2 regions of the Acutalibacter sp. LFL-21 genome follow, and region 2 is predicted to be linked to the other one. Evidence: riboswitches for the same ligand, from Rfam matches in the RefSeq annotation. Region 2 holds a riboswitch; the other holds the start of a gene.
The links. Region 2 has a riboswitch for FMN ahead of ODJ80_RS00670 (ECF transporter S component). Riboswitches for the same ligand answer to the same signal wherever they lie in the genome.
Positions count from the first base shown of each region.

Region 1: linked by a shared signal. The riboswitch ahead of ODJ80_RS13375 (ECF transporter S component) and the one ahead of ODJ80_RS00670 (ECF transporter S component) in region 2 are both predicted to bind FMN.

Region 1 is NZ_JAOTNT010000015.1:31,898-42,439, forward strand. Features, by position in the region: gene ODJ80_RS13350 (FAD-dependent oxidoreductase) at 1-1,143, opposite strand, end outside; gene ODJ80_RS13355 (xanthine dehydrogenase family protein molybdopterin-binding subunit) at 1,140-3,449, opposite strand; gene ODJ80_RS13360 ((2Fe-2S)-binding protein) at 3,446-3,946, opposite strand; gene ODJ80_RS13365 (Crp/Fnr family transcriptional regulator) at 4,306-4,965, shown strand; gene ODJ80_RS13370 (hypothetical protein) at 5,053-5,682, opposite strand; FMN riboswitch at 5,839-5,955, shown strand; gene ODJ80_RS13375 (ECF transporter S component) at 6,061-6,708, shown strand; gene ODJ80_RS13380 (riboflavin kinase) at 6,717-7,412, shown strand; gene ODJ80_RS13385 (sigma-70 family RNA polymerase sigma factor) at 7,562-7,984, shown strand; partial or broken gene ODJ80_RS14215 (relaxase/mobilization nuclease domain-containing protein) at 7,996-8,106, shown strand; partial or broken gene ODJ80_RS14220 (ABC transporter ATP-binding protein) at 8,106-8,366, opposite strand; gene ODJ80_RS13395 (LysR family transcriptional regulator) at 8,472-9,368, shown strand; gene ODJ80_RS13400 (alpha/beta hydrolase) at 9,606-10,487, shown strand.
Region 2 is NZ_JAOTNT010000001.1:149,049-159,590, reverse strand. Features, by position in the region: partial or broken gene ODJ80_RS14120 (FAD-dependent oxidoreductase) at 165-467, shown strand; gene thiC (phosphomethylpyrimidine synthase ThiC) at 532-1,839, opposite strand; gene thiD (bifunctional hydroxymethylpyrimidine kinase/phosphomethylpyrimidine kinase) at 1,843-2,640, opposite strand; gene thiE (thiamine phosphate synthase) at 2,637-3,287, opposite strand; gene ODJ80_RS00700 (thiamine phosphate synthase) at 3,284-3,889, opposite strand; gene thiH (2-iminoacetate synthase ThiH) at 3,882-5,141, opposite strand; gene ODJ80_RS00690 (thiazole synthase) at 5,154-5,927, opposite strand; gene thiF (sulfur carrier protein ThiS adenylyltransferase ThiF) at 5,957-6,610, opposite strand; gene thiS (sulfur carrier protein ThiS) at 6,594-6,788, opposite strand; TPP riboswitch at 6,845-6,951, opposite strand; gene ODJ80_RS00675 (DUF1905 domain-containing protein) at 7,047-7,361, opposite strand; gene ODJ80_RS00670 (ECF transporter S component) at 7,445-8,068, opposite strand; FMN riboswitch at 8,206-8,350, opposite strand; gene ODJ80_RS00665 (NAD(P)H-hydrate dehydratase) at 8,403-9,935, shown strand; gene ODJ80_RS00660 (GNAT family N-acetyltransferase) at 10,003-10,437, opposite strand.

The DNA.
Region 1 (10,542 bases), on a different contig from region 2:
CTTGGTCATAAACTTTTTGACTTCTACCAGGAAGTTCAGGCCGAACTGGGTCAGGCTCTCGCCGTCGATGCCCAGGATGGGCTGCTTCCATGCGCCGGTATCCAGGAAAACCGTGTCGCTGGCAGCCTTGATTTCCTCCAGGGTGATGTCCTTGCCCACTTCCGTGTTGTTCTGAATGACAATGCCCATGCCGGTCAGGGCCGTGATCAGGTCGCGGACATAGTGCTTGGGCAGGCGATATTCCGGAATGCCGTACATCATCACGCCGCCAGCCTCTTCCATCTTTTCGTAGATGGTTACCTCGTGGCCCATCTTGCGCAGGTAATAGGCAGCGGTAAGGCCGGCAGGGCCGCCGCCCACAATGGACACCTTCTTGCCGGTGGAGATTTCGGGGGCTTTGTAGAACTTGCCGGCATTGGCCAAAATGTAGTCGCCCACAGCGCGCTCCACCGAATGGATGCTCACGGGGTCACCGTGCTCACATTGGTTGCACACGGACTGGCAGGTGTGGGGGCAAACCCGAGAGGTAAGCATGGGCATGGGGTTGACCCGCATGATGATCTCCGCGGCGGCGTCCCAATCGTTCTCACGGATCTTCTCCATATAGGCGGGGATATCCGTGCCGGCAGGGCACTCCGCAGAGCAGGCGTTGTGATGGGTTTTCATGCCGCCCATGATGGAGTGGTACTGGTTGCGGCCCTGAATGGCGTAGCACTGGTCGCCGCCCTTGCGGGCGCACAGGAGGCGCCCACCCACGGAATCGGGATAGCGGTAGTACCAGCAGCGCACATCCTGGCACAGGTTGCCGCCCAGGGTAGCGGTATTGCGGATGATGGGGGTGGCCACACTGTGGGCAGCCTGCGCAACCGCTTTCAGCTCCCCTGCAAAGGCGCTGTCAGACTCCACCTCGGAAAGAGTGGTTAGAGCGCCCACCGCCACCTTGTCCCCCTGGTCCAGAACATAGGACGCATTGGGAATGGTCTTCAGGTTGACCATCAGGTCGGGGGACTCCGGGAGGATGTTCTTCTTTAAGGTGCCCAAAAGGTCGGTGCCGCCGGCAATGGGCTGACCGCGTTTGGAGCTCTTCAATTCCTGCGTGGCCTGCTCAAAGCTGGCCGCGTTGAGATGTTCAAAATTTTTCATTCTCCAAGACCTCCTTTGGCCTTCCCCATGGCATTCAGAATCCTATCCGGGGTGGCGGGATACTGGTTGATTTCTGCGCCGCCAATGGCATTTTCCACTGCCATCATCACAGCGGCAGGGCCGGCAGCGCCGGTGATTTCGCCAATGCCGATAGCGCCGAAGGGGTTCGCCGTGGGCCACCGGGACTCGAGAATGGCCGTGTCAAACTTAGGCAGCTCGTTGAAAGGCCGCCACTTGTAATCAATCATATTGTGAGTCATCACGCGGCCGATGGTGGGGTCGAGCACCAGCTCTTCCAGATGGCCGGTGTCCATACCGGCAGATCCCAGGCCACCCTCAAACTGCATCTTCAGCTCCAAGGGGTTGATGATCTGTCCCACGTCCGAAGCGCTCAGGCAGTCGGTGATCTTGGCAAGGCCGGTCTCCAGGTCCACTTCCACCTCGACAAAGTTCATGACGCAGTTGTTGTGATTAAAGTCACCCTTCACCACACCCTGGCCAGTAATGGAATAATACATGGGGCAAATGGCGATCCAAGGCACGCACACAGAGGGGTCGTCCTTGCGGAACACCATCATATCCTTGGTGTCCAGGTCATCCGGCTGGCAGCCCAGCTTCTCAGCGGCCTCTTCCAGCAGCTTCTGGCGGGCGGCCTTTGCAGCGGAGCCCACGGCACCGCCAGCGGTAATGGTCTCGCGGGAACCGGCCGCGCCAAAGTCAGCGGGGTCGGTGCGGGTATCGGAGGAGTTGATGGTCACATTCTCCAGGGGCACGTTCAAAATTTCCGCGGCAATCTTCGCCAAGGCCAGACGCTGGCCGTTGCCGAACTGGGACACCGCGCAGTGCACCATGACCTGGTCGTTCTCCAGGCGGACATAGGCAAAGGTCTCATCACTCTGGGGGTCGCCGCTGCTGTGGAGGCTGAAGCCCACGCCATAGGCCTTGTTGCCCTCAACCCGGGAGGGAACGCCCCAGCCCTTCCAGCGGTCGAACCAATGGAACTTTTCAGCCGCCACGTCAAAGCACTTGTCATAGTTGATGACGGGGTTGCTGTACTTATGGCCGGTACGCCAGTAATACTGGTCGCCAGCCTGGCAGAAGTTCTTTTTATAGAAGGTGACCGGGTCCATGTCAATCTGCTTCAGGGCCCGGTTGAGCAGGTGCAGCACACAGGCCTTCAGCTCTTGGCCGCCGAAGCCGCGGGCGATGCCCACAGGGATCTTGTTGGAGCAGACCACCTTGGAGACCAGGTCCCAGTTGGGGCACTTGTTCAGGGCGATATGGGTCTCGCCCAGGCCCTCAGCCACCTGGCCCTGGGTCAGCTCGGAACCGGCGCCAGTACCTACCAGCCAGTCGCCCTGCAGGGCCTTGATCCGGCCGTCCTTGGTAATGCCGATCTTGCCAATGAACTTGTTGTCCAAACGGCGCTCGTAGAACAGCAGGTGTTCTTCTTTCGTCAAGGCATATTTCACGGTGCAGCCGGTCACCTTAGCCAAGGCCACTGTGAGCATGGTGATGTAGCCCAGAGCGTCCTTGTTGCCGTAGCTGCCACCCACGTTGGGGGTGGTGACGTTGATGTGGGCGCCGATGGTAAAGGCCAGCGGGCGGCACACCATGTTGGGGCCCTGAGAGGAAGCCCACACGTTCACATGGCCTTCATCCTCCCAGCCGGCAGCCACAAAGGGGCTCTCCGGAGCGCCGGGGAACGTCCAAGTATAGGCCACCTTGCCTTCCACCACTACATCGCTCTCCGCAAGGCCCTTGGCCACGTCGCCTTCCTGAATCTTGTAGAAGGGCGGATCGTCTCCCTCAAACCAGCTCCCGGGAGGCAGGCAGTTGTGGTCGTAGTGATAGCCCTTGGATTCGATATTGTCCTCTGCGCGGTAGACTTCGGGGGCGCCGTCCTTGATGGCGTCCTCCACGTCATAGACAGGGGTCAGCTCTTTGTACTCCACCTTGATGAGCTCCAGGGCCTCTTCCGCGATCTGCGGAGTCTCGGCGGCCACAGCGGCCACGGGGTCTCCCACAAAGCGCAGGTGCTGGCTCATCACAGGGCGGTGAGCAGGCACGCCGGTCTTCCAAGCGGGAGCGTTCTTATAGGTCATCACGCCGATGACGCCGGGCAGTTTCTCCGCCTCGGAGGTGTCGATGGACACGATCTCCGCATGGGGATAGGGGCTGTGCAGCACCTTGGCGTATTTGCAGTTTTTAATGGGCAGGTCGTCGCAATAGAGGGCCTTGCCGGTTACAATCGCACGGCCATCCTGACGGCGGCGCACTTTGCCGATATGCCGGAATTCGCTCATGCCTGATCTCCTCCCTTAATGATAGATTGGACGGCTTCAATCACCTGGTAATGGCTGATGCAGCGGCAGAAATTTCCGCTGAGCGCTTCCTTGATCTCCTCTTCGGTGGGAGAGGGGTTCTGATTCAGCAAGGACTTTACCGCGATGATGATGCCAGGAGTGCAGAAGCCGCATTGGAACGCACTGTGCTCCAAAAAGGCCTCTTGAATGGGATCGAGCTCGCCTGTGACAGGGTCGCTCAGGCCTTCGATCGTAGTGATCTCCTTGCCCTCACATTCCACCGTCAGGGTCACGCAGGAAGCGACCGCCTTGCCGTCCATCAGCACAGCGCAGCAGCCGCAGGCCCCCTCCCCACAGGAAAGCTTCGTGCCGGTCAGGCCGAGGCGCTCCCTCAGCGTTTCCAGCAGCGTTTCGGATTCCGGGATCTGTCCCAGTTTCCGTCCAATGGAAAACTCATAGGTCTTCCCATTGATATGTAGCGTCAGCTCCTTGCTCATCCAACATTGCTCCTTTCTCTTGAGTGGCCGGATCGCAGCCAATGGAAAGAGGCCGCGCCAGTTTGCAGGCACCGGCTTTTCTTACGAAAACCGTAGCCCATCCCATTGGATAACTAGTGTTATTTTACCACGAGCCGTCCCCCAGGCTGTACACATGGATAGTATCATTCCAAAGAATTTTTCGTCTCTATATAAGCAAGAAAAATGTCTGAAACCGTCTACTGATGACTTGCCTTTTTAGTAATTATGTGTTATAATAATTAATTACATTATTACGCCTTCTTTCGGCGTTTCTTTTTGGAAAGGTACGCCGAAGGGGGCCGCAATAAAAGGTGTTACAAATTCAAGGAGTGACTGTTGTGAACAGTATTCACTTTTTTGTAGAGGGCTCTCTGCGCAAATACCGCCCTCTGTTTGAAAGCGTCTGTCCCGCTCCCATGATGGTCCCCAAAGGGCAAAACCTCTGCACGCAATGCTACACCCACGGCTGGCTTTACTATATTTTGGATGGACTGGCCAAAGTCTACATCTCTACCAGTGACGGCAACGAGCAGATCATCGACTTTATGAAGCAGGACACTTTGATCGGGATGGACTGTATCGACGATGAAAACAAATCGGTGGTCAGCATCACCAGCGTGGTGGACATGCATGTGCTGCCCTTCACCGCCGATATTTTGAAAAAGCTCATCCTGCAAAACCCCCAGCTGGGCTATGACTTGGTGGTTTACTACGGCGAGGTCCTGCGGGAGGTGGCTTTCATGGTGGGAAGCCTGGGCCACTCTGATCAAATGCTGCGGCTCACCACGTTTCTGCTGCTGCTTTTGGACACTCCCGAGTACCGGGAAACGGGGAAGATTCTGTTGACTCAGCAGGAGGTGGCTTCCTTTATCAATGTCTCACGGGCACAGCTCGCCAAGATGTACGGCCAGCTGCGCAAAGAGGGGATTATTGACACGGGCAACCGCTTCGTCACTGTTTTGGATGAAAAAAAGCTGCAAGCCTATCAAAAGCTGTAAGCGCGCAGTGCCCTTATCAGAAGCTGGGGCAAAAATAACACAGAAGGGGCGCCCTGGAGAGGGCGCCCCTTCTGTGTTATTTTTCTCTCAGTTGTCCTTTGAGTGGCGCTCCCCCACCTGGAAGTCACTGGAGTGCTGGAACATATACAGCACCGTCAAAGGCTGCTGGCCGGTGAGCTTCTGGAAATCATCAGTCCACACATCCATCTTGCCCTCGCGGATCGCCTGCCCGAAAGTCACCATGCCATCGGAGGAATACGGGGCCTCGCTGCCCTTTTCAAAGTGCCCGTCCGTCGTGCGGGGCACCCCCATGGCGTCGAACACCTGGTAGTTCTCCTCATCGGTGATCTCCTGGTAGGTGATATGGTTTCCGGTGCCCTGGTTGCCGTACTCGATAAATTGAGAAATCGTCATCAGTTCCGGCCCGTTGATGTTCAGAGTGGCGTGGTCATACCCGGCGCCCCGGTGCAGGGCGTAAGCCACCGCCTTGGCGCAGTCCTTTCGGGAGATGTAGGCCATCTTGCCGTCGCCCTGGTTGTTCTTCAGCACGCCGTCCAGCTTTACATAGGTGAAGTAGTTGGTAATCATGGCCTCGGCGTACTGGGAGTTCCGCAGGAAGATGTAATCCAGGCCGGAAGCCTTGATATAGTTCTCGGTGTAGATGTGGTCCTTTTTCTCCACGCTGGGGTTGGTTTCGTCCCCGGCGTTGATGCTCATGTGCGATAAAGTAACACACATAAGAATTTGATAGACAGCCACCCCTATTCCGTTATTTTCAGAACACATACACACTTCCGAAATGTTTCCGAAATCTTCGAGAACTATTGCAGATGTTCGATATAAGAGGTATTCTTGATATGAACAACTGAATAGAAGTGTCTTCGGGGCAGGGTGAAATTCCCGATTGGCGGTAAAGTCCGCGAGCGTGAAAACGCATGATTTGGTGCAATTCCAAAACCAACAGTATAGTCTGGATAAAAGAAGATAATATAGGATTTCAAAACAGCCACATCATGTTTTGCGTTCTATAAATTTTTAGCACCCAAAAGGCATTTCCTTTTAGGTGCTATTTTTTACGCAATGGAGGAAATTCATATGAACAGCAAAACTAAAAAAATCACAACAATCGGTATGCTATGTGCAATTACATATGTAATCATGGCCGTTGGAAGAATACCTGTCGTGTTATTTTTGAAATATGACCCGTCGGACGTTATAGTTACTTTAGGTGGATTGATTTGGGGGCCGATGACTTCTTGCATTGTATCGGTTATTGTAGCCACTATTGAAATGATAACAGTTAGTGACACGGGAATTTTAGGTTGCATTATGAATATTGTTCAAACGGTTTCCTTTGCGTGTACTGCTTCTGCGATTTATAAGAAAAAGCGGACTATCTCTGGCGCAGTAATTGGTCTTTTCGTTGGGTGTGTAACCACGGTTTCAGTTATGATGTTGTGGAATTACCTGATTACACCGCTTTATATGGGATACCCAAGAGAAGCGGTTGTAGAATTACTGCTCCCGGCATTTCTTCCCTTCAATTTATTAAAAAGTGTGTTAAACGCTGCGATAACATTTTTGCTATATAAACCTGTAATTACAGCCTTAAGGAAAAGCGGTTATGTTGCTGTGTCGGAGAAAGAAAATAGTAAACAAAAACGAAATGGGTTAATCTTGCTCGCTGTTATGATCATTATTACTTGTGTTCTAATCATTTTATCAATGAATGGAATTATATGAGGATAGCTATGAAAGAAAAGGACAATATGGAACCTATTTATACAATAACGGGAACTGTTGTGCATGGCCGAGGAATCGGAAAGCACGTTGGGACACCTACCGCAAATATAGAAGTGGACGAACACGCGACTTTACCAGAAACAGGTGTATATGTGGCAAAAATCCTATTGGATAGTCAGACATATTATGGTGTTACCCATGTTGGAATGCGACCTACACTTGATAACGATAAAGCCATTTCAATCGAAACTCATATCTTTGATTTTGATAACGATATATACGGGCGTACTATGACTATCTATCTATATAAAAAAATAAGAGAAGTCAGGAAATTTAATGAATTATCCTTGCTGATAGAACAAATTGCAACTGATAGATTATCAGCCAGAAAATTCTGGGGATTAAAGCAAACAAATTGTGCCTTATATGTTGATGTCAAAAGACATTGTGTAATGGTAGGCGAGCAGGAAGTGTATTTATCAGCAAATGAATTTGAGGTCTTTTACATGCTATACTTATCGCCTCAAATTACATTTACAAAGGAACAAATCTATGAAAAGATATGGCATGAACCAACCAATAACCATTTACACGCAGTAGAAAACACAGTTTTTCAAATACGCAAAAGGTTGAAACCGCGTTGTAAAGGACACGAATATATAAAAACAGTAGTTGGCTATGGTTATAAATTTAATTCTGATTAGCAAAGCCAGCCGAGCCAGTCAACGGTCAAGATGAACGGCGCGTACCGCGCCGCCGTTGACAGCCCCGCCCGCCTTTGCAGATAGGCAATCAAGGGGCGACAGCAAGGAGTGCTGCCGCCCCGCACTATTATCAGAGAGGGGGAATTTCCATGACCGAAGATGAAGCCTATAAAGTGCATATCCAGTACACATTTAACGCCTTTTGCAAGGTTGTCATTCGTCACGCCGCCATAGATATAATTTTGAAGCTGCGCCGGAGGTGGGAACGGGAAGTTTCCCTTGACTATCTGATGAATGAGAAGTTTGTTCAGCTTGCCGAGCCGGAGCAGCTTGAAGAATATTTTTTTACCGCTTGCGGCCAGACCGCCGTTCTGTACCATGCGGAACTTGCCGCCGCCCTTGCCCTCTTACCGGAGCAGGCACAGGAAGAAATTTTCCGCTACTATTTCCTGCGCCAGCCGCAGCGAGTGATCAGCGTACATATCGGCCGGACACGCAGCACTGCGGGGCGACATATCCAGCTTGCCTTGCAGCGGTTACGGCGGCTCATGGAGGGAAAAGACTATGAGTAAACTTCTCCCCTATCGTCATTAACAGCCTGCGGATTGAGGAAGTGCCGTTCCTGCCCTACATGGACAGGCCAGCCGACACGAAAGCCGGTTGCAAGCACCGCTGTACCGACGCTGCCTTGCGCTAAGGTGCTTTGCGAAACCTCCACTCTGCCGTCTCGCTTTGCAGTTCAACCATATGGCGGTAAAGGCCGCCCTGTTCCATCAGCTCCTGCGGGGTCCCTTTCTGCGCCACGCGGCCTTCCTCCAGGACCACGATTTGGTCAGCCCCAGCCACCGTGCGCATCCGGTGGGCGATAACCAGAACGGTTTTACCCCGGAGCAGCTGGGACAAAGCGGCTTGGACGGCGCTTTCGTTCTCCACATCCAGGCTGGCGGTGGATTTTCCCCCTCCAGAGGGGCCGATAAGAGCCGTAACCTGACCCTGGGTCCGGCTGTCTTGACATCCGCCCCGTTTTTCTCCTACAATGAAGTAAAGGAGGGACAATGCATGTACAATCCCCAGCTAGACACATTTATCTCTGTGGTGGAAGCGGGCAGCTTCAACAAAGCGGCAGAGCGGCTGTTTATCTCGCCTCCCGCGGTGATCAAGCAAGTCAACCTGCTGGAAGAAAATCTGGAGCTGCAGCTCTTCATCCGCACCCACCGGGGACTACAGCTGACGCAAGCAGGAAAGTCCCTCTATCAGGACGCAAAATATATCATCCAATACTGCAAAGACTCCGTCACCCGGGCCAAAAACGCTATGGAAGAGACGGACCATATCATCCGCATCGGCACGTCCATCATGACCCCCGCGCAGTTTTTGGTGGACCTGTGGCCCAAGATCCGGGAGACCTGCCCCAACGTGAAGTTCCAGCTGGTGCCCTATGAGAACACACCGGAGAACGCCAGGGAAATTTTGGGAAATATGGGGCAGACCATCGACGTGGTGGCGGGCGTGTTTGACGAAACCATGCTGAACCTGCGCCGCTGCGCCGGCCTGGAGCTGACCAAAGAGCCAATCTGCGTCGCGGTATCCATCCACCATCCCTTGGCCCAGAAGGAACAGCTGACCGTGCAGGACCTCTATGGGGAAAAGCTCTTGCTGATGCACCGGGATTGGAGCCACTATGTGGATCAGCTTCGGGACGACTTGTGGAAGAACCACCCCCAAATCCAAATTGTGGATTTTGATTTCTATGATGTGGGGGTGTTCAACCGGTGTGAAAACAACAATTATCTGCTGATGGCCGTGGAGAATTGGCGGTATGTCCACCCGCTGCTAAAAATTCTGCCCGTGGACTGGGGCTACACCATCCCCTTTGGACTGCTCCACGCGCCAAAGCCCACCCCGGAGATTCAACGGTTTTTAAAAGCTGTCCAACAGGCCGTGAACCCTGGCTGATAACCTTCGGCTTTATACCTGGTAACGAAGAGAGACTTCTGCGGAAGTCTCTCTTGTTTTATAATGAGGGCAAGAAAGAGAAAGGCAGTGGAATCCATGAAAATTGCGGCGGCATTGGCGGCCCTGGGGCTGGTGCTGCTCACCGGGTGCGCCACGGCGGAGAGCTCTCTCAGCCAAGTGGAGCCCATCACACAGGTAGAAAGCGAGGCGCCGTCCTCGGAAGGAGGGGAAGCTTCCATGGTGAGAGAGAGCGGCCCCTTCACCGCGGACACCCCCATAGAGGACGTGAAAAACGACCCGGTGTTTGGGGACTACGGCAGGCTGCTGTTCCCGGTGGAGGACTGGTACTACAGCGGTTCCACCCTGGGGGAATTGCAGCTGACCTGGTACGGCAACATCGACCCGGAGGAGACAGTGGAAATCGTCAACACCCTGTGGCAGCGGGTGAGCGGCGGGGAGACGGTGTTTTACGACATCTACACCGACGAGGAAAAAGCCGCCGACCCGGAGAAGGAGGACACGGGGCTGTTCTTCTTCAAGGGGGAGCCGGGGGAGAAATTCGCCGTGTGCAACGCCGGCGGGGGCTTTGCCTATGTGGGGGCCATGCAGGACAGCTTCCCTCACGCTTTGGAACTCTCCAAGCGGGGCTACAACGCCTTCGCTTTGATTTACCGCCCCGGCGCCCAGACCACCTGCGAGGATTTGGCCCGGGCCATCAGCTTTATCTTTGAAAACGCCCAGGAGCTGGAGGTGGACACGGACTGCTACTCCCTGTGGGGCGGCTCCGCCGGGGCGCGGATGGCAGCTTGGCTGGGGTCTTACGGCCCAGCGGCCTTTGGCGGGGACAACCTGCCCCAGCCAGGGGCGGTGATCATGCAGTACACCGGCCACAGCGACTACACCGAAAGCGACCCGCCCACCTTCGCCTGCGTGGGGGAAAACGACGGCATCGCCAATTGGCGCACTATGGAGCGGCGGCTTCAAGCTATGAGCGCCCTGGGCATTCCCACGGAGTTCCACCATTACCCCGGCCTGCGCCACGGCTTCGGCCTGGGCACCGGCACGGTGGCGGAGGGCTGGCTGGACCAGGCCGTGGCCTTCTGGGAAGAGCAAATGTAAAAGTTTGTGGGGCGCAGGGCAACATCTCTCCGTAGGCCGCAAGGCGGCCATCAAA
Region 2 (10,542 bases):
CTCCCAACATCATGCCGCCCACTCTGTGCGCCCTGCTCTCTGGCGTGGACTGACGCGAAACGGGATACCAGGATGTGGGCCTGCCGGACCATCAGGCCAAAATCGACCAGGCCATTGCCGATGGGTTCTTCTCCCAGCCGGACCACCATGTGCCCGGCCTGTTTATGAGCATGGGAAATCTAGGTTCCATGAACGCGGGCCATGTGTTTGGGATGAGCTCCACAAACTGCGCCAGCCTGTCCCAGGGCATGGTGCGGGGCCGCCGCCTGGTGCAGGAGTACCTGCGCTTTTACCAGAAATACTATGACCTTCCGAAGCTCCAATTGGTGACCACTGCGGCCATGATGGGCATTCGGGAATCCAGGCGCATTCAGGGGGAGTATGTGCTGGGGTATGAGGATTACACCGCCCGGCGGAAATTCCCAGACCAAATCGCCATTTTCGCCAAGGCTATCGACATCCATGTGTACGATTGCTCCGAGGAACAGTATGAGCGGTATTACGGCTCTTTTACCAAGGTAAAGGCACGGGTTACAGAATGTCGATGTACTCCCCGCTCAGGGCCTTGTTCATGCTGCGCACGGCGCAGAACTTGCCGCACATGCTGCAGGTGTCGCTGTGGTCGTCCTCGGGCTTGCGGCTGTCTCGGATGGCCCGGGCGGTCTCGGGGTCCAGGGCGCAGGCGAACTGGGCTTCCCAGTCCAGGGCACGGCGGGCGTTGGCCATCTTGTCGTCTATCTCCTGGGCGCCGGGGATGCCCTTGGCGATGTCCGCGGCGTGGGCGGCGATTTTCGAGGCGATGATGCCCTGCTTTACGTCCTCCACGTTGGGTAGGGCCAGGTGCTCCGCCGGGGTGACGTAGCACAGGAAGGCCGCGCCGCTCATGGCCGCCACCGCCCCGCCAATGGCGGCTGTGATGTGGTCGTATCCCGGGGCGATGTCCGTCACCAGGGGGCCCAGCACATAGAAGGGCGCCCCCATGCAGATGCTCTGCTGCACCTGCATGTTGGCCGCCACCTGGTTCAGGGGCACGTGGCCGGGGCCCTCCACCATCACCTGGACGTTGTGCTCCCAGGCCCGTTTGGTCAGCTCGCCCAGACGCACCAGCTCCTCAATCTGGCACACGTCGGTGGCGTCGGCCAGGCAGCCGGGCCGGCAGGCGTCCCCCAGGGAGATGGTCACGTCGTGCTGTTCGCAGATGTCCAGAATCTCGTCGAAGTGCTCGTAGAAGGGGTTTTCCTCCCCGGTCATGGTCATCCAGGCGAACACCAGGCTGCCGCCCCGGCTGACAATGTTCATCTTCCGCTTGTGGCGGCGGATCTGGTCAATGGTCTTGCGGGTGATGCCGCAGTGCAGGGTGACAAAGTCCACCCCATCCTCCGCGTGAAGGCGCACCACGTCGATGAAGTCCTGGGCGGTGAGGGTGCCCAGGTCCCGCTGGTAGTGGATGACGCTGTCGTACACCGGCACGGTGCCGATCATGGCGGGGCACTCGGCCACCAGCTTTTTCCGGAAGGGCTGGGTGTCCCCGTGGGAGGACAGGTCCATGATGGCCTCGGCCCCCAGGTCGATGGCGCTCTGCACCTTTTTCATCTCGATGTCATAGTCCTTGCAGTCCCGGGAGACCCCCAGGTTCACGTTGATCTTGGTGCGCAGCATGCTGCCCACGCCTTCGGGGTTCAGGCAGGTGTGGGCCTTGTTGGCGCAGATGGCCACCTGGCCCTTTGCCACCAGTTCCATCAGCTTTTCCAGAGGCATGCGCTCCTTCTTCGCCACAATCTTCATCTGGGGGGTGGCAATGCCCTTGCGGGCGGCGTCCATTTGGGTGGTGTATTCCATAGGTCAGTCCTCCTTGTGGGTTCTCAGTGGATAGGCGTGGTCTAAGGGGCCGCTGCCATGGCCCAGGTCCAGCATGGCCGCCAGGGCCCCAGAGAGGTACGCCTTGGCGTTTGTCACGGCGGTTTCCAGGTCCTGGCCCTTGGCAAGGTTCGCGGCAATGGCGCTTGAAAGGGTGCAGCCGGTGCCGTGGGTGTTGGGGTTGCCGATGCGCTGGCCCAAGAACCACCGGCCCTGCCCCTGGCAGTACAGGTAGTCGTTGGCGTCGTTGAGGCTGTGGCCGCCCTTGCACAGCACGGCGCAGCCATAGGCGTCCCCCACGGCTTTGGCGGCGGCCTCCATGTCCTCTGGGGTGTGGATGTCCTGCCCGGAAAGGGCCTGGGCCTCGGGGATGTTGGGCGTCACCACCGCGGCCAGGGGGAACAGCTCTTCCCGCAGGGCGGCGGCAGCGTCGTTTTCCAGCAGCCGGGATCCGCTGGTGGAGACCATCACCGGGTCCACCACCACGTTTTGAGCGCCGTACTGGCGCAGCTTCTGGGCGATGACGCGGATGAGCCCCGCCGAGGAAACCATGCCCACTTTCACCGCGTCGGGCCGGATGTCCTGGAACACGGCGTCAATCTGCTGGCCTAAAAACTCCGGCTCCACCTCTAAAATGTTGGTGACGCCCAAGGTGTTCTGCACGGTCAGCGCGGTGATGGCGCACATGGCGTATACGCCGTTCATGGTCATCGTTTTCAGGTCCGCCTGGATGCCCGCCCCGCCGCTGGGGTCGCTTCCGGCGATGGATAGGCATGTGTTCATGGGTTACACTCCTTTACAGCGCGCTCCGCCAGGGCACGCAGCTCCCGGCAGGCGGCTTCGATGTCCGGCTGGGAGAAGATGGCGGAGACCAGGGCAAATCCGTCCATGCCGCCCCCCGCCAAGGCGGGCAGGTTCTCCCGGCTGATGCCCCCAATGGCCACGCAGGGGATGGACACGCTGGCGCAGATCTCCCGCAGCTGCCCCGTGGTGATGCGGATGGCGTTTTTCTTGGTGGGGGAGGGGAACACCGCCCCCACCCCCAGGTAATCCGCCCCGGCGGCTTGGGCGGCCCGGGCCTGTTCCACGGTTTTGGCTGTGGCCCCGATGAGGAAGCCCTTGCCCGCCTGGCGGCGTATCTCCGCCACCGGCTGGTCCTCGATGCCCACGTGGACGCCGTCAGCCCCGCTTTTCAGGGCCACCTCCAGGGAGTCGTTGACGATCAGTGGCACCCCGTAGCGGTGGCACAGGGCTGTGGCCTGGGCGGCCTCCCGGATATAGTCCAGCCGGGAAAGATCCTTTTCCCGCAGCTGCACCAAGGTGGCGCCGCCTTTCAGCGCGGACTCTATCTGTTCCAGCAAAGTCTGCCTGCCCACCCACGCCCGATCCGTCACGGCGTAGAGCAGCAGGTTTTGGGCGGTGAAGTTCATTCTCCCGCCTCCTTTCTCAGTTGGCTCACAAGGCGGGCCGGGTCGGGGGCGGTCATCAGGCCGCTCATCACGCAGGCCCCGGCGGCCCCAGCTTGTTTTACTTGGGCGATGTTCCCCGGCCCCACGCCCCCAATGGCGTACACGGGCAGGGGGGAGGCTTGGCACACCTGTGCCAGCAGCTCCACGCCCCGGGGTGGCAGGCCCGGCTTGCACCCGGTGGGGAAGATGTGCCCCAGTGTGCCATAGGAGCACCCAAGCTCCGCCGCCTCCAGCACATCCTCCAGGCTGTGGCAGGAGGCCCCCAGCGCCGGGAAAGCTGCCCGCTCCTCCGGGGAGAGCGCCCGCAGCCGGGGGAGGGGCAGGTGCAGGGCGGGGGCGCCCAGCTCTTTGGCTGTCTGGGGGAAGTTGTGCACCGCGCACTCCACCCCATACCGGCGGCAGAGCGCCAGCGCCTGGGCGGCCAAAAGCTTGTACTCTGGCTCCGGCAGGTCCTTCTCCCGCAGGATGATTTTGTCCACCCCGGCGGCCGCCACCCGCTCCAGCTGGGAAAGAAAGTCGTTGGGGCACAGCGCCCTGGCGGTGACGCACAGGATCTCAAACATAGAGGTAATCGTTGAGGACGGGCTGCAAGCCCTCCTCCGCCATGTCCTGGTACATCTGGGAGAGGCTGCGCTCGTCGCTGATCTCAAACTGCTCGTCGCCCGTTTCCTCGGCCTCCTTCCCCTGGTATTTGCTCTCGTGGTCCCCGATGCCGGTGCTCACCCCGGCGGAAACCTTGGTGGCAGCGATGCGCACAATGCCGTTGCGGAAGGCGGCGTTCTCCCGGGAGGAGACGGTGATGCCCACAAAGGGCAGGAAGATGCGGTAGGCGCACAGCACCTGGCACAGCTGGCGCTCGCCCACGTCCAGGGGGTTGATCTTGTCGTTGTTGATGATGGGCCGCAGCCGCGGGCAGGAGAGGGACATCTCCGCCGCGGGGTACTTCCGCTGGAGGTAGTAGACGTGCAAGGCGCTGGCCAGGGCGTCCTTGCGGAAATCCGCCAGGCCCAAAAGGGCCGAGAAGGCCACGCCCCGCATGCCGCCCCGCAGGGCCCGCTCCTGGGCGTCGAAGCGGTAGGGCCACACCCGCTTGTGGCCCATCAGGTGCAGCGTCTCGTACTTGTCCCGGTCGTAGGTCTCCTGGAACACGGTGACGTAGTCCGCCCCGCATTCATGGAGGTAGCGGTATTCGCCGGTGTTGACAGGGTAGATCTCCAACCCCACGTTGCGGAAGTGCTTCCGGGCCAGCTTGCAGGCCTCGCCGATGTACTCCACGGAGCTCATGGAGCGGCTCTCCCCGGTGAGGATGAGGATTTCCTCCATGCCGCTTTGGGCAATGACCTCCATCTCGTGCTCAATCTGCCCCAGAGAGAGCTTCATCCGGTGGATGTGGTTGTAGCAGTTAAAGCCGCAGTACACGCAGTAGTTCTCGCAGTAGTTGGCGATGTACAAGGGGGTGAACAGGTACACCGTGTTGCCGAAGTGCTTTTTGGTCTCCAGGCAGGCCCGCTGGGCCATCTCCTCCAAAAAGGGCTCGGCCGCCGGGGAGAGCAGGGCCTTGAAGTCCTCGATGGTGCAGGTTTCGTGCTCCAGGGCGGCCCGCACGTCCCGGGCGGTGTACTGGGCGTAGTCGTAGCTGTCCATCTGGGAGAGCACCTTCTCCATCACGTCCGAGTGGAGCACCTCCATGCCGGGCAGGTACTCCAGGTGGCTCTTCCGGGAGGAGGGGTCCGTCTCCAGCCGGTGCTTTTTCTCCAAAGCCTGGGGGGAGAGGAATTCAGAGTCGATCAAAAACTGGTTTTCCCGCTGTGCCATGATAACGCCCCCTCAGTCCCGCAAAAAGCCCGTCAGGGGGTCAGAGGCGCTGGCGCCCCGGGCCAGCACCCGCCCCAGCCCGGAGAGGTACGCCTTGCGGCCCGCCTCGATGGCCTGGCGGAAGGCGGCGGCCATCAGGGGCAGGTCCCCGGCGGTGGCCAAAGCGGTGTTGGCCATAATGGCCGCGGCGCCCATCTCCATGGCCTCGCAGGCCTGGGAGGGCCGGCCGATGCCCGCGTCCACAATGACGGGCAGGTCGATCTCGTCAATGAGGATCTGGATAAAGTCCCGGGTGGCCAGACCCTTGTTGGAGCCGATGGGGGAGGCCAGGGGCATCACGCAGGCGGCCCCGGCGCTGACCAGGTCCCGGGCGGCGTTTAAATCGGGGTACATGTAGGGCATCACCACAAAGCCCTCTTTGGCCAGGATTTCCGTGGCCTTGATGGTCTCCTGGTTGTCGGGCAGCAGGTACTTGGTGTCCCGCATGATCTCAATTTTCACAAAGTCCCCGCAGCCCAGCTCCCGGGCCAGGCGGGCAATGCGCACAGCCTCTTCCGCGTTCCGGGCGCCGGAGGTGTTGGGCAGCAGCGTCACCCCCTGGGGAATGTAGTCCAAGATGTTCTCCTTCTCGGTGGTGTTGGCCCGGCGCACCGCCAGGGTGATCATCTGGGCGCCGGCGTCCCGCACCGCGGCCTCAATCAGCTCCAGGGAGTATTTCCCCGAGCCCAAAATGAACCGGGAGGTGAATTCCCTGCCTCCCAGGCTCCAAGTGTCCTGTGTGTTCATGGTCGATTCCCTCTTTCTAAAAAATAAAGTTAAACGTCAAATTCCCCGGCTAGGATGCGCAGTACAGCCTGGGCTTGATGGGCCGCGCAGAGCATCACCCGGGGGGCGAACAGGCTGCTGTTTTGCACATCGCTTTCCCCGTCGCCGCAAAGGTAGAGCCGGGACCCCACCCGCCGGGTGCGGATGGCGTTGGCAGGCCCCAGCCCCGCCATGCCGGAGGCCGCCACCAGGTACGTTTCCGGCAGGCGCTCCAGCACGGTGTTGGTAAGCAGGGCCTTTTCCTCCGGCCGGTCAAAGGCTTCGCAGACCACCTGGGCTCCTTGCAGCAGCAGGGGAATGTTTTCCTCTGTCAGCCGCAGGGCATGGGGCTCCAAACGGAGGTACGGGTTGACCTCCCGCAAATTTTCCGCCAAGGCCATGGGCTTTTCCAGCCCGATCTGAGAGGCCTTGTACTGCTGGCGGTTCAGGTTGGACAGGTCCACCCGGTCAAAGTCGAAGAGGCGCAGCGTGCCCACCCCGGCCCTGGCCAGGGCCAGCGCAATGTGGGAACCCAGCCCCCCCAGCCCGCAGACCGCCACCGTGGCCTGCTGGAAGCGCTCCCACAGAGCTGGGCCGATCCGCCCCCGGAGGGAGGCCTCCATTGCTTTCCTGGCGGGCGGGCCGCCCTCAGCCCCCGCCCACAAAGCGGACCACCTCCAGCGCGTCGCCGTCCTCCAGCACAGTGGAGGCGTACTGGGCTTTGGGGACGATCTCCCCATTGCGCTCCACGGCGATGCGGCCGGTTTCGTATCCGGCAGAGGCCAGAAGCTCCGCCAGGGTCTTGCCCGCCGCGTCCTGGGCCTGCCCATTGACTGTTACCATATCCATTCCTCCTTTTTGGACAAAAGAAAACGGGGATACCTGCTACGGTATCCCCGGGAAAGGCGTATGTCACTTCCTACGACGGCATTATCCGTATCAGGTAAAGGGTCGAAGTTGATGACTTCCTCTCAGCCTGCCAATACAAGCTCCCCTGGTTTTTATTTAACTGTATTATAGCAAGCGGCGCCGGATCCGTCAAGGGCGGGAAACAGCCCGTGGGAACAAAGCGTGCCAGCTGGGTGGCGCTCCTGCCGCCGGCTATTCCCCCGCGTTTTGGGCGGCGGGCTCCCGGCGGGGCCGGACGGTTACACGCACCCGGTCACCGGCTTGCTTGTGCAGCGCCGCGCGGATATCCTTGCGCACGCCGAGAATATAACAGATGGAACCATCCGGGTTTTTCACCCCCATATTGACCAGGCTTCCGGCATAGGAGACCCCATCGAAGGCGGCGTCCACTTTCAGCCGCCCCACGCCGAACTCCTTCCGGAGATCCAGGGGAAAGCGGACAAAGGCCCCCTTCCCGTCGGGCGTGGACTCGATGACGGCTTCAAATTCGTAACAGCGCTGGTCCATAGGGCTTCCTCCGTGTGAAAAGGGAATCTACAGTATGGGGTATGGGAGGGAGGGCGTGAGAAAATACAGCCGGCAGTGCCTTTTTAGTCCGCCTTTCCGTGGATGAGGGGGGAAATTTTCTTGTAGACCAAAAAGGTGATCGCTACATCGCACAGGGCCTTGAACAGGGTGAAGGGGCAGTTGAACCACAGCAGGGCCTGGGCCAGGTTCTCCACCGCCGGGTTGATGGCCTGGTACAGCCCCAAAATGGCTTCCAGGGGGTACATGGTGGCGGTGTAGAAGGGATAGGTGATGAAATAGTTGATGGGGAAGCTCATGGCGGCCATCACCACCGCCCCCAGCAAAGAGCCCCACAAAGCGCCCCAGCGGTCCTTGCGGAGCTTGTAGAACAGCCCGGCAGGCACCACAAAAGTGACGCCCAAAAGGAAGTTGCACAGCTCGCCCACACCGGCAGTGGAGGACATGGCCAGGTTGATGAGGTTTTTCAGAAAGCACACTGCCACCCCGCTGGCAGGCCCCATGGAAAAGGCCGCAATCAGGGCGGGAAGCTCGGAGAAGTCCAGCTTGACAAAGCTGGGGATGACGGGCAGGCTGAAGCTGAGGAACATCAGCACGGTGGCCACCGCCCCCAAAATGGCAGTCATAGCCAAGGTTCTGGGGTTGACGCGCTTGCGGCCCGGGGAATTTTGAACAGCGCTCTTTTGCATAAAAACCATCCCTTTCGGAAAATTTTGCTTGCAAAAGACCGAAGGGGTGGCGAAAGGGCGAAAAAATCCCGGAACCGCGCGCGGCTCCGGGGACCCTTTTTGATGAAATGAGAAAAACGGAACGGCGCCCCGCCGTCCCCAATCTTCTATCATCCGGACTTTGCCTGGATATACCAGGCGTTCACCGTCGGTGCTGGAATCACACCAGCTCGGCGGAGGGTTGCCCCTCCGTTCGCAGACTATACTGCCGGTAAGGAATTGCACCTTGCCCCGAAGATCATTTGCTGGTATCATTTTAGTACAGAGTTTTGCGCCTGTCAAGGAGGAATTGGATATGAAGCTCTTTTGCCGTGATGAGATGCAGCGCCTGGAGATGGCGGCTGTTGCCGCGGGGGTCCCCCTCGCCCAGCTGATGGAGAACGCGGGCCGGGCCCTGGCCCAAGAAGTGCTGTGCCGCTGCCGCCCCGTAAAGGGGAAGCGGGCCGTGGTGCTGTGCGGAAGGGGCAACAACGGGGGCGATGGATTTGTCTGCGCCCGGGTGCTGGCCCAGCAGGGCATGGAGTGCGTGGTCATCCTGGCCCAGGGCGCGCCCCGGACGGACTTGGCGGGGGAGGCCTTCGCCGCCCTGCCGGAAGGGGTGCGGGTCCTCTCGGGAGAGGACCGGGAGGCGGCCCGCCGGGAGATGGAGGGGGCCGGTGTGCTCATCGACTGCGTGTTCGGCTTCAGCTTCCGGGGAGAGCTTTCCGGCCTGCCCGCCCAGCTGCTGGGCTTTGCCAACGGGGTGCCCTGCCTGAAGGTCTCCGCCGACCTGCCCAGCGGCGTGGAATGCGACACGGGCCGGGTGTCCGCCGGGGCGTTCCGTGCGGACGTGACGGTCACGTTTACCGGGAAAAAGCCAGCCAATGCTTCCTACCCCGGCAAGGAGTTCTGCGGGGAGACCGTGGTGCGGCAAGTGGGGGTGCCCGCCGCCCTTGTGGAGGGGGCGGAGACCCATATTTTTGAAACGGATGCCGGGTTCCCTCCGGCGTGTTTTTCCACCCCGGACCCCCAGGCCAACAAGGGGGACAATGGAAAGCTGCTGATGGTCTGCGGCAGCTGGGGCATGGCGGGGGCCTGTGTCATGGCGGCCCAGGCAGCTCTGCGCTGTGGGGTGGGGCTGCTGCAAATCGCCGTGGAGGAACGGCTCTACCCCCTCATCGCCCAGGCGGTGCCCCAGGCGGTGTACATCATTTTGGACTGGGAGAACCGGCGGGAAGAGAGCGAGGAAAGGCTTTTTGAAGCCCTGCGGGGCTGCACTGCCTGCCTGGTGGGCTGCGGCCTGGGGACGGACTCTGAGCGGCTGTGCCCCCTGGTGTTCTCTCATTGCCAGCGGCCCTTGGTGGCGGACGCGGACGCCGTCAATTTTCTCTCCCGGCATCCGGGCTTTTTAGAGGGCATTCAGGCGCCTGTGGTGCTGACGCCCCATCCCGGGGAGATGGCCCGTCTCTGCGATGACACCATCCCGGAGATCCAATCGGACCGGTTGGGAGCTGCCCGGCAGAAGGCGAAGGACACCGGCGCCGTGGTGGCCCTGAAGGGGGCGGCTACCGTGGTGGCAGCCCCCGATGGGCGCTGCGCGGTGAACCCCACCGGAAACCCGGGCATGGCGAAAGGGGGCAGCGGCGACGTGCTGGCGGGCATGGCGGGGGCTTTTCTGGCCCAGGGAATGCGGGCCTTTGAGGCGGCGGTGCTGGCGGTGTATCTTCATGGGTATGCCGGGGACCGGTGCGCGGAGCGCCTGGGCCAGCGTGCCATGCTGCCCACGGACCTGGTGGAGGCCCTGCCCCAGGTGTTCCAGGCTTTCCCGGCAGGGGAAGGGGCCCTGTGAGGGGGCAACAGCCCGCAAAGCGGCCCGGCCTTGTGAAAAGGTCCGGGCCGCTTCTCATGGGCAGGGCTCACTCCCGCAGCATCTGGATGTGGGGGATGCCGTCCTCTAAAAACTCCTCCGAGACCTGCCGGAAGCCGAACTTCTCGTAAAAGCCTTTGGCGTAGGTCTGGGCCTCGATGCGCAGGGGTCCCTTTCCCAGCCAGGCCTCCGCGGCTTTCAGCCCCCGGCGCAGCAGCTCTGCTCCCAGGCCTTGGCCCCGCGCCCGTGTGGCCACCCTTCCCAGAGAGGCTTCCGGGAAGGAAACGCCCGGCCGCAGCACCCGCAGATAAGCCTGAACCCCGGTTTCATCCCAGGCAAAGACGTGCAGGGCCTCTGGGTCCTTTCCGTCCAGCTCGGGGTAAGGGCAGCGCTGCTCCACCACGAACACGTCCACCCGCAGCTGGAGAAGCCGGTAGAGCTCTTCCGGGGACAAATCCGCAAAGCGTTTGCATTCCCACTGCATAAGCTGCCTCCTTTCAGGGGTATTTTCCCCCATTATAGCATAGATTTCCCAAGGGGGGAAGGCGGGCGGCCCGGCTTTACAAACCGGCCGGAATCTGCTACAATA